DNA from 2 places in the Aquibium microcysteis genome. Region 2 is predicted to be linked to the other one. Evidence: predicted binding sites of a transcription regulator. Region 2 holds the regulator's gene; the other holds the start of a gene.
What was found. Region 2 encodes LexA, which represses DNA repair genes until DNA is damaged. Its sites were predicted from a motif close to TGTTCNNNNTGTGTTCNG; they were not measured.
Positions count from the first base shown of each region.

Region 1: a site for LexA is predicted at 5,195-5,212, ahead of IAI54_RS16855 (putative DNA modification/repair radical SAM protein). Genes of this name have one in related genera too.

Region 1 is NZ_CP061080.1:3,622,168-3,629,970, forward strand. It holds gene IAI54_RS16830 (WD40 repeat domain-containing protein) at 1-869, shown strand, start outside; gene IAI54_RS16835 (hypothetical protein) at 873-1,334, opposite strand; gene IAI54_RS16840 (GNAT family N-acetyltransferase) at 1,451-1,924, opposite strand; gene IAI54_RS16845 (aspartate aminotransferase family protein) at 2,084-3,457, shown strand; gene IAI54_RS16850 (glutamine synthetase family protein) at 3,683-5,071, shown strand; gene IAI54_RS16855 (putative DNA modification/repair radical SAM protein) at 5,214-6,449, shown strand; gene IAI54_RS16860 (UdgX family uracil-DNA binding protein) at 6,452-7,803, shown strand, end outside.
Region 2 is NZ_CP061080.1:1,649,017-1,656,819, reverse strand. It holds gene lpxB (lipid-A-disaccharide synthase) at 1-875, shown strand, start outside; gene gltA (citrate synthase) at 931-2,220, opposite strand; gene gltX (glutamate--tRNA ligase) at 2,425-3,846, opposite strand; gene IAI54_RS07530 (ComEC/Rec2 family competence protein) at 3,991-6,423, shown strand; gene lexA (transcriptional repressor LexA) at 6,417-7,130, opposite strand; gene IAI54_RS07520 (sensor histidine kinase) at 7,558-7,803, shown strand, end outside.

The DNA.
Region 1 (7,803 bases), 2.0 Mb from region 2:
CCGACGGCCAAAGGCAGGTCAAGGCGCATGACGGGCTGACCTGCGCCACGCCGGACGAAAAATCCGAGCGGCTGCTGACGGGCGGCGAGGACGGCAAGGTCATGGCGATCGGCGCCGACGGATCGCTCGAGCAACTCGGCGACGTCGGCCGGAAGTGGATCGGCTGCATCGCATCAGGCCCGCAGGGCGCCATCGCCTGGGGCGCCGGGCGCACGGCCTACATTCGTTTCGCCGACGGCAGGACCAAGGCCATCGATCACCCGCGCACGGTGGAAGGCATCGCCTTCTCGCCCAAGGGCATGCGCATTGGCGTGGCGCGCTACAATGGCGCGACGCTGCATTTTCCGGCCGCCGACGGCAAGCCGACCGAGCTCGAATGGGCCGGCGCGCATACCGGCATCACCTTTTCGCCCGACGGCAACTTTCTCGTCACCACCATGCAGGAGGGCGCCCTGCACGGCTGGAAGCTCGTCGATGCCAAGCACATGCGCATGACCGGCTACCCCGCCAAGGTGAAGAGCCTGTCCTGGAGCCCGAAGGGTCGCTGGCTGGCCAGTTCCGGCGCACCGGCCGCCATCGTCTGGCCCTTCCAGGGCAAGGACGGCCCGATGGGCAAGGCGCCGCTCGAACTCGGCACGCGGGGCAACACCCAGGTGACCGCCGTCGCCTGTCATCCGGCCGACGATTTCATCGCCATCGGCTATGCCGACGGCATGGTGCTCGCCGCACGCATCGCCGACCAGAAGGAGGTGCTGCTGCGCCGGCCGGGCAAGGGCGCGATCACATCGCTCGGCTGGGACCGCCTCGGACGAAGGGTCGTCTTCGGCTCGGAAGCCGGCGACTGCGGCGTCATCGACATCGCCGGCTGAAGCCTATTCGACGAAGCACTCGACCGGACCGGCGCCCTTGAACGTCCGGCCCTCGCCCGTGGCGTCGCCCGTCATGTCGAACACGGTCAGGTCGTAGGTCCCTCCATAGAGCCCCTCCTCCCCTGCCGTCGTGCGCACCTCGATCTGGACGTAGCCATGCGTTCCCTCCGCGCGCTCGCGGTAGAGCAGGAGGCGCAACTCCTCTCCGTCGAGCCAGTACTGCGCCAGATGCTCGCCGTCGAAGGCCATGTCGCGCAGGTCGCCCGCCACCTTTTCGTCGCGGATGACCGACGTGGCGCGGAAGTTGAAGACCGGACCGCCCATGCCGCGCGTCACGCCGCTCTCGATCGTCACGACCGCGAAGTCGTCCTCGGCGGTGCATTGCAGCCCGCCGGACGCTCGCCCCTGCACGAGCGTCAGCGCCAGGATCGACGATGCCAGGACCGGGAGCCAGACGAGACGCATGCGACATCCTCCCTCACAGGAACCCGCGAACACGGCGGACGCCGACAGGATAGCACCGCCCGCGGCTCCGCGGGAGACGGCCCGAAGCCGGTGCCGTCTGCGCCAGGAGCGGGCCGCTACAGCCGCCGCTCGTAATAGCGCACCGTCCGTTCGCCCCCGTAGATCGCAGCCTCGCCGACGACGCGGAAGCCGAGTGCTGTATGGAAGGCGTCGGAGGCCGGGTTCGGCGGATCCGAATTCACCTCGCACGTGACGACGGAATGCCCGTCCCGCCGCGCCGCCTCGAACAGATGCTCGTAGAGGCGTCGGGCGTGACCCCGTCCGCGCGCCTCTGTCGCGACGGCGATGCGGTCGACATAGGCAAAGCGCGGATAGCGCTCGCGAAACCACAGGAAGTTCGGGCTCGAATAGTCCGCGTCCTGATCGAACGCGATCATGAATGCCTCCACTCGTCCGATCCGCCGCGCCACATAGGCGGTGCCGAGCAGGCGTTTCAGTCCGGCTGCATCGAGCAGGGAGAGCTCCGATGCATGGATGGTGTTCAGCGCCAGAACGGCCGGTTCGTCGGCCGGCGAGATGGATTCGATCATGGGCAGGCGGCGGGTCCCGGTTCTTCGCGGACCGGCACCATAGCCTCCGGACATCTGCGCTCAAGTCCCGTTCGCTGGTCCAGCGCCTGCCGCGGCAGGACGGTTGCCGGCCCCTGCCACCACGGTTAAGTAGATGCTCGACTTCCGGGGGACGTCTTCATGCGGGGAACCAGCGACAGGATCGGCGGCGTGCCCGTCGCGCGCATCGAAGCGCTGCGCGAGCGCGAAGCGGCGATCTTCGCCGCGGCCCGCCCGAAATCCGCTGCGGCCGCAGCCGAGCCCTCCGGCTTCCTCGACGGCGTGCCGCTGCACTGGATGCTCGACTGGCCGATGCCGTTCCGCATGGTGGTGGACGAGGCGCGCGGCGCGACGATCACCGACGTCGACGGCCATCGCCTCGACGATTTCTGCCTCGGCGACACCGGTTCGATGTTCGGGCATTCGCCCGCCCCCGTCGCCCGCGCCATCCGCCGCCAGGCCGGCAAGGGCCTCACCTACATGCTGCCCAACGACGACGCGGCCGCCGTCGGCCGGTTGCTGGTGGAGCGCTTCGGCCTTGCCCGCTGGCAGGTCGCCACGACGGCCACGGACGCCAACCGCTTCGCGCTGCGGCTCGCCCGCGCCGTCACCGGCCGGCCGAAGATCCTCGTCTTCAACGGCTGCTATCACGGCGCGGTGGACGAGACGATGGTGCGGCTGAAGGACGGCCGCCCGGTCAACCGCCCAGGCCTCGCCGGCGAGTTCCGGGACCTGACGCAGGCGACCCGGATCGTCGAGTTCAACGACATCCCCGCGCTCGAAGCCGCACTCGCCGCCGGCGACGTGGCCTGCGTCATCACCGAGCCGGTGCTCACCAATTCCTGCATGGTCCTGCCGGCGCCGGGCTTCCACGACGCGCTGCGCCGCGCCACCCGCGCAACCGGCACGCTGCTGCTCATCGACGAGACCCACACGATCTCGTCCGGTCTCGGCGGCTACACCCGCACCTTCGGCCTCGAGCCCGACCTCTTCGTCCTGGGCAAGCCGATCGCCGGCGGCGTACCGGCCGCCGTCTGGGGCATGACCGACGAGGTCGCCGGACGATGGGAGGCCTATGGCAGGATCAAGGAGCCGGGTTACTCGGGCATGGGCACGACGCTGTCGGCCAACCCGCTGCAGTTCGCCGCCATGCGGGCGACACTGGAGGACGTGATGACGGCTGAAAACTACGCCCGCATGGACCGCCTCGCCGGACGTCTGCAGGCCGGCCTGTCCGCCGCGATCACGCGAAGCGGCCTGCCCTGGCATGTCGCGCGCGTCGGTACCCGCGTCGAGTTCATCTGCGCCCCGGGCCCGCTCGGAAACGGCGCCGAAGCCGAGGCCGCCCATGCGCCCGCGCTGGAAGCCGCCATCCATCTCGCCCTCGTCAACCGCGGCTGCCTGATCGCGCCGTTCCACAACATGATGCTCGTCTCCCCCGCCACCACGGCACGGCAGGTCGACCGGCTGGTCGGGGCCTTCGGCGCTGTCTGCGCGGAACTGGTGGGACATTGAGATGCCCATGCTCCGTCGCGCCCCCCTCTGGCCTGCCGGCCATCTCCCCCACACGGGGGGAGATCGGCAGTTTTTGCGACGGCGCGTCTCCTTCGATCTCAGCGATTGGCGAAGGCCGTCGCGATATCCGATCTCCCCCCTTGTGGGGGAGATGCCCGGCAGGGCAGAGGGGGGCGCCGCAGAGCGCGACGCACCACGAACCGCAAGACCCGCGAGCCCCCATCCATGACATCCCCCTCCGGCTCCACCCCAGACGAAGCCCGCGCCTTCCTGGAAGCCCATCCGGACGTCGAGGCGATCGACATCGTGCTGGTCGACGTCAACGGTGTCGGCCGCGGCAAGATCATCCGGAGGCACGAACTCGAAGGGTTCTACAAGGGCGGCCGGCACCTGCCGATCTCGATCCTCGGCCTCGACATCACGGGCGAGGACGTCCACGAGACGGGTCTCATCTGGGATTCCGGCGACGGCGACCTGCGCGCCTGGCCGATCCCCGGCACGCTGGTTCCTCTCCACGGCACCAGCCCGCGCCGCGCCCAGGTGCTGATGTCGATGTACGGCCTCGATGGTGCGCCGATGACGTCGGACCCGCGTCATGCGCTGGCGCGGCAGGTCGAAGCTTTCGCCGCACGCGGACTTCATCCGGCCGGCGCTTTCGAACTGGAGTTCTTCCTGCTTGCCGGCGAGCGCGATGCCGACGGCCGCGTCCAGCCGGCCCGCGCGGTGGTCGACGGCCGCCGCTCGGGCAAGACGGAAGTCTATTCGGTCGACCACCTGCACGGCATGGAACCGCTGTTCTCCGACATCTACGCCGCCGCACGGGGGCAGGCGATCCCGGCCGAGACGGTGATCTCCGAATATGCGCCGGGACAATACGAACTGACCCTCAACTACCGCCGCGACATCCTGAGGGCCGCAGACGACCTGATCATGCTGAAGCGCCTCGTCCGCGCGCAGGCGCGCCGCCACGGCGTCACCGCCTGCTTCATGGCCAAGCCGATCGAAGCCTATGCCGGCTCGGGCATGCATCTCCACGTCTCGCTGCAGGACGAGGCGGGCCGCAACGTCTTCGCCGAGGCCGAGGAGGGCCGCTGGGAGCCCCGCCTGCTGCACGCGCTCGGCGGGCTGGCGGCCACGATGGGCGAATCCATGCTGGTCTTCGCCCCGCATGCCAATTCCTGGCGCCGCTTCGTCGCCCAGTCCTACGCGCCCGTGGCGCCCAGCTGGGGCGTCAACAACCGCTCGGTGGCGCTGCGCGTTCCGGCCGGCGACACAAAGAACCGCCGCATCGAGCACCGGCCCTCGGGCGTGGACGCCAACCCCTACCTCGTGGCGGCCACCGTGCTCGCTGGCATCGCCAGGGGCCTCGACGAGGCGATCGACCCCGGCCCCGAGACCACCGGCAACGGCTACGCCGCCGCCGACGGCACCCGCGTCGCCATGCCCGCCGACTGGCGCTCGGCCATCGAGGCGGCGAAGGGATCCGCGTTCCTGAAGCAGGCGCTCGGCGCTGACCTCCACCGCACCTTCACCGCCATCAAGCAGGCGGAGTACCTCCGCGTCGCCCGCACGGTGAGCGAACTGGACTATCATCTCTACCTGCACGAGGTCTGAGCCCGAGGTCGTTCCCCCCACCGCCCCCACAGAGACGGCGCGACGCGGGACGCCCATCCCCGACCCGATGGAAAGGACGGGCAGCCACCTCCTCATATCAAAGTGAATGGCGCCGGCAGGATCGGGAACGTATCATGAACGAATGACAGCCCTCACCCTCCGCCAGAAGCTCTCCATTCTTTCCGATGCCGCCAAGTACGACGCCTCCTGCGCCTCCTCGGGCGCGGCGAAGCGCAATTCGCTGAAGAGCGGCGGCATCGGCTCGACGGAGGGCTCCGGCATCTGCCATTCCTATGCGCCCGACGGCCGCTGCATCTCGCTGCTCAAGATCCTGCTCACCAACTTCTGCATCTACGACTGCAGCTACTGCATCAACCGGTCGTCCTCCAACGTCCGCCGCGCCCGCTTCACGATCGACGAGGTGGTGCAGCTGACGCTCGACTTCTACAAGCGGAACTACATCGAGGGCCTGTTCCTCTCGTCCGGCGTGATCCGCTCGCCCGACGAGACCATGGGCGAGATGGTCGAGATCGCCCGGCGCCTGCGCGAGGAGCACCGTTTCGGCGGCTACATCCACCTGAAGACGATCCCGGAATGTGCTCCGGAGCTTCTGGAGAAGGCCGGCCGCCTTGCCGACCGCCTGTCGATCAACGTGGAAATGCCCACCGACGAGGGGGTGAACCGGCTGGCGCCGGAGAAGAAGCCGGAGACGATCCGGATCTCCATGGCGAAACTGCGCTCGAAGATCGAGGAAACGTCCGAACCCACGATGCGCTCGAAGAAGCGCCAGCGCTTCGCGCCCGGCGGCCAGTCGACGCAGATGATCATCGGGGCGGATGCCTCGCCCGACGCGACGATCCTGAAATCGAGCGCACGGCTCTATTCCAGCTACCGCCTGCGCCGCGTCTACTATTCCGCCTTCAGCCCGATCCCGGATTCCTCGGCGGCCCTCCCCCTCAAGAACCCGCCGCTGATGCGCGAGCACCGGCTCTACCAGGCCGACTGGCTGATGCGCTTCTACGGCTTCGAACAGGAGGAGATTCTCGCCGGCCGGCCTGACGGGATGCTCGACCTCGCCGTCGATCCCAAGCTCGCCTGGGCGCTCCGCAACCGCGCGACCTTCCCGGTCGACGTCAACCGTGCCGACCGCGAGGCCCTGCTGCGCGTGCCGGGCCTCGGTACCCGCGCCGTCGGGCGCATTCTCGACACCCGGCGCCACCGGCGGCTGCGGCTGGAGGACGTCGGGCGCCTCTGTCAGTCGATCGCCAAGGTCCGACCGTTCATCGTCGCGGAAGGCTGGTCGCCCGGCGGACTGACCGACAGCGCCGGCCTGCGCAGCCGGCTGACCCCGGCGCCGGTGCAGATGGAACTGTTCTGACCATGGCCGCCGTCGCCCGCAGCCTGCCGCGCATGACGGTCAAGCTCTCCGGCCCGGTTGACTTCGACGGCTGGCGTATCGCCGCCCGCGCGCTGGCCATGCGGGGCGTTCCCCCCGACCAGGTGGGCTGGACGATCGCGGGCAGCGCGTCCTCCGATCTCTTCGAGGAGCGGGCCCACCCCGCTTCGGAGACACCGCCCGCTCCGGAGGGTGCCACCTTCACCGTCCCGCGTGCCTTCGTCGAGCTAGCCGGGACCGTCGTCTGCCACCGCGACCCGGAGCGCTTCGCCCTGCTCTACCGGGTGCTCTTCCGACTGCGCGAGGAGCCGCACCTCATGAAGATCGCCTCCGACAGCGACGTCCGCCGCCTGGAGGCGATGGCGAAGTCGGTCCGCCGCGACATCCACAAGATGCGCGCCTTCGTGCGCTTCCGGGCCATCGGCAACGGTCCGGAGGCCCGACACGTTGCCTGGTTCGAGCCCGATCACTTCATCGTCGAGGTCAACGCGCCCTTCTTCGTGCGCCGTTTCACCGCCATGCGCTGGACGATCCTGACGCCGCTCGCCTCGGCCGACTGGGACGGGACGCGGCTCGTGATCGGCCCCGGCGCGACGAAGGCCGACGCGCCGTCCGAGGACGACGCCGAGTCCCTCTGGCGCACCTACTTTTCCTCGATCTTCAACCCGGCGCGGCTGAAGGTGAAGGCGATGCAGGCGGAGATGCCGAAGAAATACTGGCGGAACCTCCCGGAGGCATCCCTCATTCCGCAGATGATCCGCGGCGCCGAGGAGAAGGCCAGGGAGATGGTCGAGAAGCAGCCGAGCGAACCCGCCCCGCACCACGCGAAGATCAAGGCGCGCCACTGGCCGGCCCCGCCCGCCGGGGAGGCCGAGCCCGAGGACGGCGCCGACGCCCGCACCCTGCCCGACCTGTCGCGCGCCGCAGCAGCCTGCCGCCGCTGCGACCTCTGGCGCGAGGCCACCCAGACCGTCTTCGGCGACGGCCCGGACAAGGCACGCGTGGTCTTCGTCGGCGAGCAGCCCGGCGATCAGGAGGACATCGCCGGCAAGCCCTTCGTCGGCCCGGCCGGACGGCTCCTCGACGGGATCCTCGTCGAGGCCGGTGTCGACCGCGACCTGGTCTACGTCACCAATGCCGTCAAGCATTTCAAGTTCGAGCCGCGCGGCAAGCGCCGCATCCATGCCAAGCCCAACTTGGGCGAGGTAAAGGCCTGCCGCTGGTGGCTCGACCACGAACTGGCGCTGGTCCGTCCCGACCTGGCTGTCGCGCTTGGCGCCACCGCCGCCCAGTCCCTCCTCGGGAAGCCGGTCGCGATCACGAAGCTGCGCGGCCA
Region 2 (7,803 bases):
ATTTCAGTCTCCGGGTCGCCCGAAAGGTCCGCGACGTCGCGCCGGACCTGCCGACCATCCACTATGTCTGTCCGAGCGTCTGGGCCTGGCGGCCGGAGCGCGCGCCGCGCATGGCCTCCTCTATCGACCACGTGCTCTGCCTGCTGCCCTTCGAGGTGGGCGAACTCGCGCGGCTGAGCGGGCCGCCGGCCACCTATGTCGGCCACCGCCTCTCGCACGAGCCGCGCCTGATCGAAGCGGCCGCGCGCCAGAGGACGAGGCCGCCGCGCGATCCCGCCGCACCGGCGACGCTTCTCGTCCTGCCCGGCTCGCGTCGCGGCGAGGTTTCGCGCCTGCTCGAGCCGTTTCGCGAGACGATCGACATCCTGGCTGCCCGCGGCACGGCGGCGCGGATCCTCCTGCCGACCGTTTCGCATGTCGAGGCGACGGTCCGCGCCGCGACCGCGGGCTGGAGGGTGGCGCCGGAGATCCTGACGACCGTCGACGCCAAGTATAAGGCCTTCGGCGAAGCGGATGCGGCACTCGCCGCCTCCGGCACGGTGACGCTGGAGCTGGCGCTCGGGCGGGTGCCGACGCTCGCCTGCTACAAGGCCGACCGCCTGATGCGGGCGGCCTATTCGATGATCGGCATCTGGACGGCGTCGCTGCCGAATCTCGTCGCGGACGGTCCGGTGGTGCCGGAGTTCTACGATCACTTCGTGCGGCCGGGCATGCTGGCGCGCCATCTCGAGCTTCTGCTGGCCGAAACGCCGGCACGGGCGGCCCAGCTCGCCGGCTTCGACAGGATCGCCCACGCCATGGCGACGGACAGGCCATCGGGTGTCATCGCCGCCGAAGCGGTTCTCTCCACCATCGAGGCCCGTCGAAACGGCTGACGGCGCCCGAAGGCGCCGCCGATCCGTCTCATGATGTGGGAGCGACCGCCGCGCGTCAGCGCTTGGCGATCGGCAGATAGTCGCGTGCGGGCGCGCCCGTGTAGAGCTGGCGCGGGCGGCCGATCTTCTGGTGCGGGTCCTCGATCATCTCCTTCCACTGCGCCACCCAGCCGACCGTGCGCGCAACGGCGAACAGCACGGTGAACATGGTGGTGGGGAAGCCGAGCGCCTTCAGCGTGATGCCGGAATAGAAGTCGATGTTCGGGTAGAGCTTCTTCTCGATGAAGTATTCGTCGGTCAGCGCGATCTTCTCGAGTTCCATCGCCACGTCGAGCAGCGGATCGTCCTTGATGCCGAGTTCGCCCAGCACCTCATGCGTGGTCTTCTGCATGATCTTGGCGCGCGGGTCGTAGTTCTTGTAGACGCGGTGGCCGAAGCCCATCAGGCGGAACGGATCGTTCTTGTCCTTGGCGCGGGCGATGAACTCGGGGATACGGTCGACCGAGCCGATCTCCGACAGCATGTTGAGCGCCGCCTCGTTGGCGCCGCCATGCGCGGGACCCCACAGGCAGGCGATGCCGGCCGCGATGCAGGCGAAGGGGTTGGCGCCCGACGAGCCGGCGAGGCGGACCGTCGAGGTCGACGCGTTCTGCTCGTGGTCGGCGTGCAGGATGAAGATGCGGTCCATGGCGCGGGCAAGCACCGGATTGACCTTGTACTCCTCGCAGGGCACCGCGAAGCACATGTTGAGGAAGTTGGCCGCGTAGTCGAGGTCGTTCTTCGGGTAAACGAAGGGCTGGCCGATGTGGTACTTGTAGGCCATGGCCGCGATCGTCGGGGTCTTGGCGATCAGCCGCATCGACGCGACCATGCGCTGGTAGGGGTCGGAGATGTCGGTCGAGTCGTGGTAGAAGGCCGAGAGCGCGCCGACCACGCCGCACATGACGGCCATCGGATGCGCGTCGCGACGGAAGCCGGTGAAGAAGCGCGACATCTGCTCGTGCACCATGGTGTGGCGCGTCACGCGGTAGTCGAAGTCCTCCTTCTGCGACTTGGTCGGCAGTTCCCCGTACAGCAGCAGGTAGCAGACCTCGAGGAAGTCGCCATGCTCGGCCAGCTGCTCGATCGGGTAGCCGCGGTGCAGGAGCACGCCCTGGTCACCATCGATGAAGGTGATCTCGGACTCGCAACTGGCGGTGGAGGTGAAACCGGGATCATACGTGAAGGCGCCGGTCTGGGCGTAGAGCTTGCCGATGTCGATCACGTCGGGTCCCACGGAACCCTTTCGCACGGCCAGATCGATCGTCTTGCCGCCAAAATCGAGTTTTGCGGTTGAATCGGTCATCGCGGGCTCCTTCGTCGGAATGGCAGCGTGGGGAGGGGCTCGACGACGGGAAATCGCGAGCAAGAACGGCCTTGTAGCTATCCTATTTCCCCCCCGATGCCAAGTTGCCACAGGGGGAATGTTGCGTTGCACCAGCCGCGCGGAGGGCGGGGATCGCCATCCGCCGATTGGATCGATTTAGGTGGGCTGCCGCAGCCGGAACGCTCAGAGCAGGTCGTCGATGCGGCCCAGACTTTCGTCGCGGCCGAGCACCGCCAGAACGTCGAAGACGCCCGGAGACGTAGCACGACCGGTGAGCGCGGCGCGCAGCGGCTGCGCCACGGCGCCGAGTTTCAGGCCCGAGGCAGCGACGTGGGCGCGGATGGCCGCCTCCGTCGATGCGGCGGTCCAGTCGCCGTCGATGGCGCCGAGCGCCGCTCTCGCACCGGCCAGAATGGCCCGGGGCGGTTCGCCCACCAGTTGCGTGGCCTTCTCGTCGAGCGCCAGAGGGCGCGTGGCGAAGAGGTAGCCGGCGCTGTCGGCGAGTTCCACCAGCGTCCTGGCGCGTTCCTTCAGCCCCGGCATGGCGGCGAGCAGCATGGCGCGGCGCCTCTCGTCGAGCGAGTCCAGAAGGGACTTGCCGTTCTCGATGTAGGGCAGGGTATCCACGAGGATGCCGAGCAGCTCCTCGTCGGGCGTGTTGCGCATGTGGACGCCGTTCAGCGCCTCGAGCTTCTGGAAGTCGAAGCGGGCCGCGCCCTTGTTGACGTCCTCGATCTCGAACCAGGAGACCATGTCGGCCGTCGACATCACCTCGTCGTCGCCATGGCTCCAGCCGAGACGGGCGAGGTAGTTGCGCAGCGCCGCGGGCAGATAGCCCATGGCGCGGTAGGCCTCGACGCCGAGGGCGCCGTGGCGCTTCGACAGCTTCGCGCCGTCCGCCCCATGGATCAGCGGGATATGCGCCATCACCGGCACGTCCCATCCCATCGCCCTGTAGATCACCGTCTGGCGCGCCGCATTGGTGAGATGGTCGTCGCCGCGGATGATGTGGGTCACGCCCATGTCGTGATCGTCGACCACGACCGCGTGCATGTAGGTTGGCGTGCCGTCGGACCGCAGGATGATGAAATCATCGAGGTCCTTGTTGGGAAAGCGCACCTCGCCCTGTACGCGATCCTGCACCACCGTCTCGCCGTCCCGCGGCGCCTTGATGCGGATCACCGGCCGCACGCCCGCCGGCGCCTGGGAGGCGTCGCGATCGCGCCAGCTTCCGTCGTAGCGCGGCGGCCGGCCCTCGGCCCGGGCCTTCTCGCGCATGGCGTCCAGTTCCTCGGCGGTTTCGTAGGCATAGTAGGCCTGCCCGATGCGGACGAGTTCCTCGGCCACCTCCCGGTGCCGCTCGGCACGCGAGGCCTGCGAGATCGGGTCGCCGTCCCAGGTGAGCCCGAGCCAGGCGAGGCCCTCGAGGATGGCGACCGTCGCCTCCTCCGTCGACCGCTCGCGATCCGTGTCCTCGATGCGCAGCAGCATCGTGCCGCCGGTGTGCTTCGCGTAGAGCCAGTTGAACAAGGCGGTGCGCGCACCGCCGATGTGGAGGAATCCGGTGGGCGAAGGCGCGAAGCGCGTGACGACGGGTGCGGTCATGGCGGATCCAGGGGACTGGCGCGTGCGCAGGGTCTGCATGTCGCGCGGGTGTTTTGGGTCGCGTTCATGTAGCATAGGCTCATTCGGGCGCAAGCGTTTCGGGGAAGGGCGTCGGCTTGGAAGCTCCGGGCGGGGACGATGGCGATGGCGACGGGTGAGCCGGACGCCGACGAGCGGCGCATGCTGCCCGCCCCGGCGGGGGCGTCTCTGCCCGACCGCGCGGATGGGATCGGGCGAGCATCACGCGCCGGCTTCGCGCTGCCGGCATCATCGGGCATGGCGGGACGGATCCGGCGCGCCGCCCGCGACGCCGTCGCCGTGGAGCGCGATCGCGGCGCGGGGTTCCTGTCCCTGCCGGTTCTCCTCGCCGCAGGGGCTGCGCTCTACTGGACGCTCCCGTTCGAGCCCGGCTTTCCTCTCCTCGGGTCGCTGGTGGGGGCTGCGATCGCGCTGCGCCTCGCGGCGGCGGAGGGCGGCATGGCAAGGCTGGCCGCGACCGCGGCGCTGATGGTGGCGCTGGGTGCGCTGGCCGGCAAGGCCGAGACCTGGCGCGCGAGCACGCCGATGCTGGGCGCCGAGATCCCCACCATGGTGACCGGACGCGTCGCCGCCATCGAGCGGCAGGCGAGCGGGCGGGTGCGGCTGACGATCGACGTGTCGGCCACGGCGCGGCCGACATTGCGCCATGCGCCTCGCCGCGTCCGGCTCTCGGCCCGCGCGATCCCCGCGACGCTCGTGCCCGGAGACGGCGTTTCCGGCTATGCCCGGCTGTTTCCCCCGTCGGGCCCCGCGCGTCCGCATGGCTACGACTTCGCCTTCGAAAGCTACATGGACGGGATCGGCGCGACCGGCTTCTTCCTGACCAACCCGGTGGAGACGGACCTCCCGGCGGCGGCGGGGTGGCGGCAGGAGCTGCTCGCCCGCGTCGGCCGCATGCGCGAGGCGATTTCGGCGCGCATCGTCGAGCGTGTCGGTGGGGCGGAAGGCGCCATCGCCGCGGCCCTGATCGCCGGGACGCGCGCCGGCATTCCCGAAGAGGTCAACGAGGACCTGCGCAAGACCGGTCTCGCGCATGTGCTGTCGATCTCCGGCCTGCACATGGCCCTGGTGGCGGGCACGGTGATGCTGACGCTGCGTTTCCTCTTCGCGCTGGCACCCGGTTTCGCATCGCGCCGGCCCGTCAAGAAATACGCCGCCGTCGCCGCGCTCCTGGCCGCGTCCTACTATCTCGTGATCTGCGGCGCGGCGGTGGCGGCGCAGCGATCCTTCATCATGATCGCGGTGATGCTGGTGGCGCTGCTGTTCGATCGCGCCGCGCTGACGATGCGCAACCTGGCGATCTCGGCGCTGATCGTCGTCGCCGTCGCCCCGCACGAGGTGGTGGGACCGAGTTTCCAGATGTCCTTCGCCGCGACGGGAGCCCTGATCGCCGCCTATGCCGCCTGGTCGGAGCGGCGCCTTCGCCACCCGCCGGGCGGCGGGCGGAACCACGACCGCGCGCTGCCGCGGGCCCTGCTCGGGAAGGGCCTCGCCTATGCCGGCGGCATCGCGGCGACCTCGCTGATCGCCGGGACGGCGACGGCGCTCTACGGCGTGTGGCACTTCCACCGGGCCTCGCCGCTCGGTCTCGTGGCGAACCTGCTCGCCATGCCCGTGGTGTCGCTCGTCGTCATGCCGTCGGCGGTGCTCGCCGGCGTGCTGATGCCGTTCGGGCTCGACGGGCCGGCGCTCGACCTGATGGGCTGGGGCATCGGCGTGATGCTGGCGGTCGCGCGCCGGCTGGCGGAGCTGACGCCGATCGACGCCGTCGGCGCCATCCCGGCGGCAGCAGTGCTGACGCTGACGGTGGCCCTCGTGCTGGCGACCGTGCTGACCACATGGCTGCGCCTGCTCGCCCTGCCGCTGCTCGTCGCCGGCCTCGCCATCATCGCGGGCCGCGACCTGCCGGATCTGTTCGTATCGGACGACGGCCGCCTGGTCGCCATGCGCATGGGCAACGGCGACCTCTCCGTCAGTCGGCCGCGACCGAGCGACTTCGTCACCGGGATATGGATGGATGCGGCCATGGCCGGCGCAGTCGTCCGGCCGGTGATGACTTCGGGCGGAGCCGAGCAGGCATCCGGCGTGCCGCAGCCGTTCTCGCCGCCGGAGCCCGACACGCCGTTCACCTGCACCGGCGGAGCCTGTGCTGCCCGCCATGCCAGCGGCGCGTTGGTCGTCTGGGTGAGCGAGGGGGTGTCGGCATCAGGGCATTGCGGTACCGCCGCCCTCATGGTGATCGAGGATGCGACGGTCGCTGCCCCCTGTCCCGCCGGCAGTTCCACGACCGTGCTCACGAGGCGCGATCTCGCCCGCCGCGGCAGTGCGGAAGGACGATTCACGGCGGCCGGCGAGGGGAGGGGAGCAAACGTCGCGCTCCGCCGCGCCATACGCGAACCCTTCAGACCCTGGCATGCGCACCGGAGCTTTTCGCGCGAGGCGCGCGGCATGCCGCCCTATGAGCCCGAAAGGCGGAAGCCGGACGAAAGCAGCGCAGGTGCTCCGGCCGGCAGGAGCCCGGACGCGCCGGCTCAGTAACGCCGGATGAGGCCGACCAGTTTGCCCTGGACGCTGACGCGGTCGGGTCCGAAGATCCGCGTCTCGTAGGCGGGGTTGGCCGCTTCGAGCGCAATCGACGCGCCCTTGCGGCGGAAGCGCTTCAGCGTCGCCTCTTCGCCGTCGACGAGCGCCACCACGATGTCCCCGGGCGTGGCACTGGAAGTATTGCGGATGATGACCGTATCGCCGTCGAGGATGCCGGCCTCGATCATCGAATCGCCCTTCACCTCCAGCGCGTAGTGGTCGCCGCCCGCCAGCATGTCCGGCGGCACCACGACCGAATGGGTCTGGTGCTGGATGGCGTCGATCGGAACGCCGGCGGCGATGCGGCCCATCACCGGGATCGAAACACCGTTCGCGTTGTCGTCGTTGCTGGCCGTGCGCGCGGGACTCGCTTCCGGCTTCCTGCCTAGTCCGCCCTCCACGACGCTGGGCGAGAACTTCCGCGGCGCGCCGAGGCCGGGCGCAATCGAATCGGGCAGCCGCAGCACTTCCAGCGCGCGGGCGCGGTTGGGCAGCCGCCGGATGAAACCGCGTTCCTCCAGCGCCGTGATCAGGCGGTGGATGCCCGACTTGGAGGCGAGATCGAGCGCCTCCTTCATCTCGTCGAAGGACGGCGGTATGCCCGTCTCCTTCAGACGCTCGTGGATATAGAGCAGCAGTTCGTGTTGCTTGCGGGTCAGCATGGGTCCACCCCCGGAAGGAATCGTGCGAAAAACAAAACCGGAACAAACCTATCTGTTCCAGTCTTGTTCCGCAATCGCTTTGTTCGGATCCGGTCACCGCGCATGCGCAGAAACCGGCCAGCGCCGCTTCCCGCTGCCACGCCCGCCTGACCGGCGCGATGGGCGAGCCGCGGCGCCGGGGATGGAAGCGCCGACGGCTGGGGACGAAGGTCGGTCAACCGCTGGTAAATTCTCCGCGTGCGTTGCATAGGTTGGCAGGCGGGGCGTGGCGTGGAAGTCGCAGGGGAATTCCGGTGTCGCCCGGCTCTTACGAGAGGGGCGTCTGTCGGGGCTCATGGAATTCTCACCGAGGCGGGCTGCCGAGCCGGTCGCATCTCATCTGAAGACGGCGAGCATTCGCTCGCGTGTCGCCGACTATGGAAGCGAGTTGCTGCTGCCATTGCTCGCGGTCATCGGGATCGTCATCACCATCCTGGGTGCCGCCTCGCTCGTCTCGCTGCATCCGGGGTCCGACCACGTCGTCGAGCGAGCGGTGCTCGAGGACCCGTCGGCGCGGCTGGGCGTCGAGGATGTGGTCGGGATGCAGTTCGCGCCGGTGAAGAAGCTCTTCTCGGAAGGCTTCACGCCGTCGGCTCACTGGTTCCGCCTGCGCGTGCGACCGCAGGCCGATGGC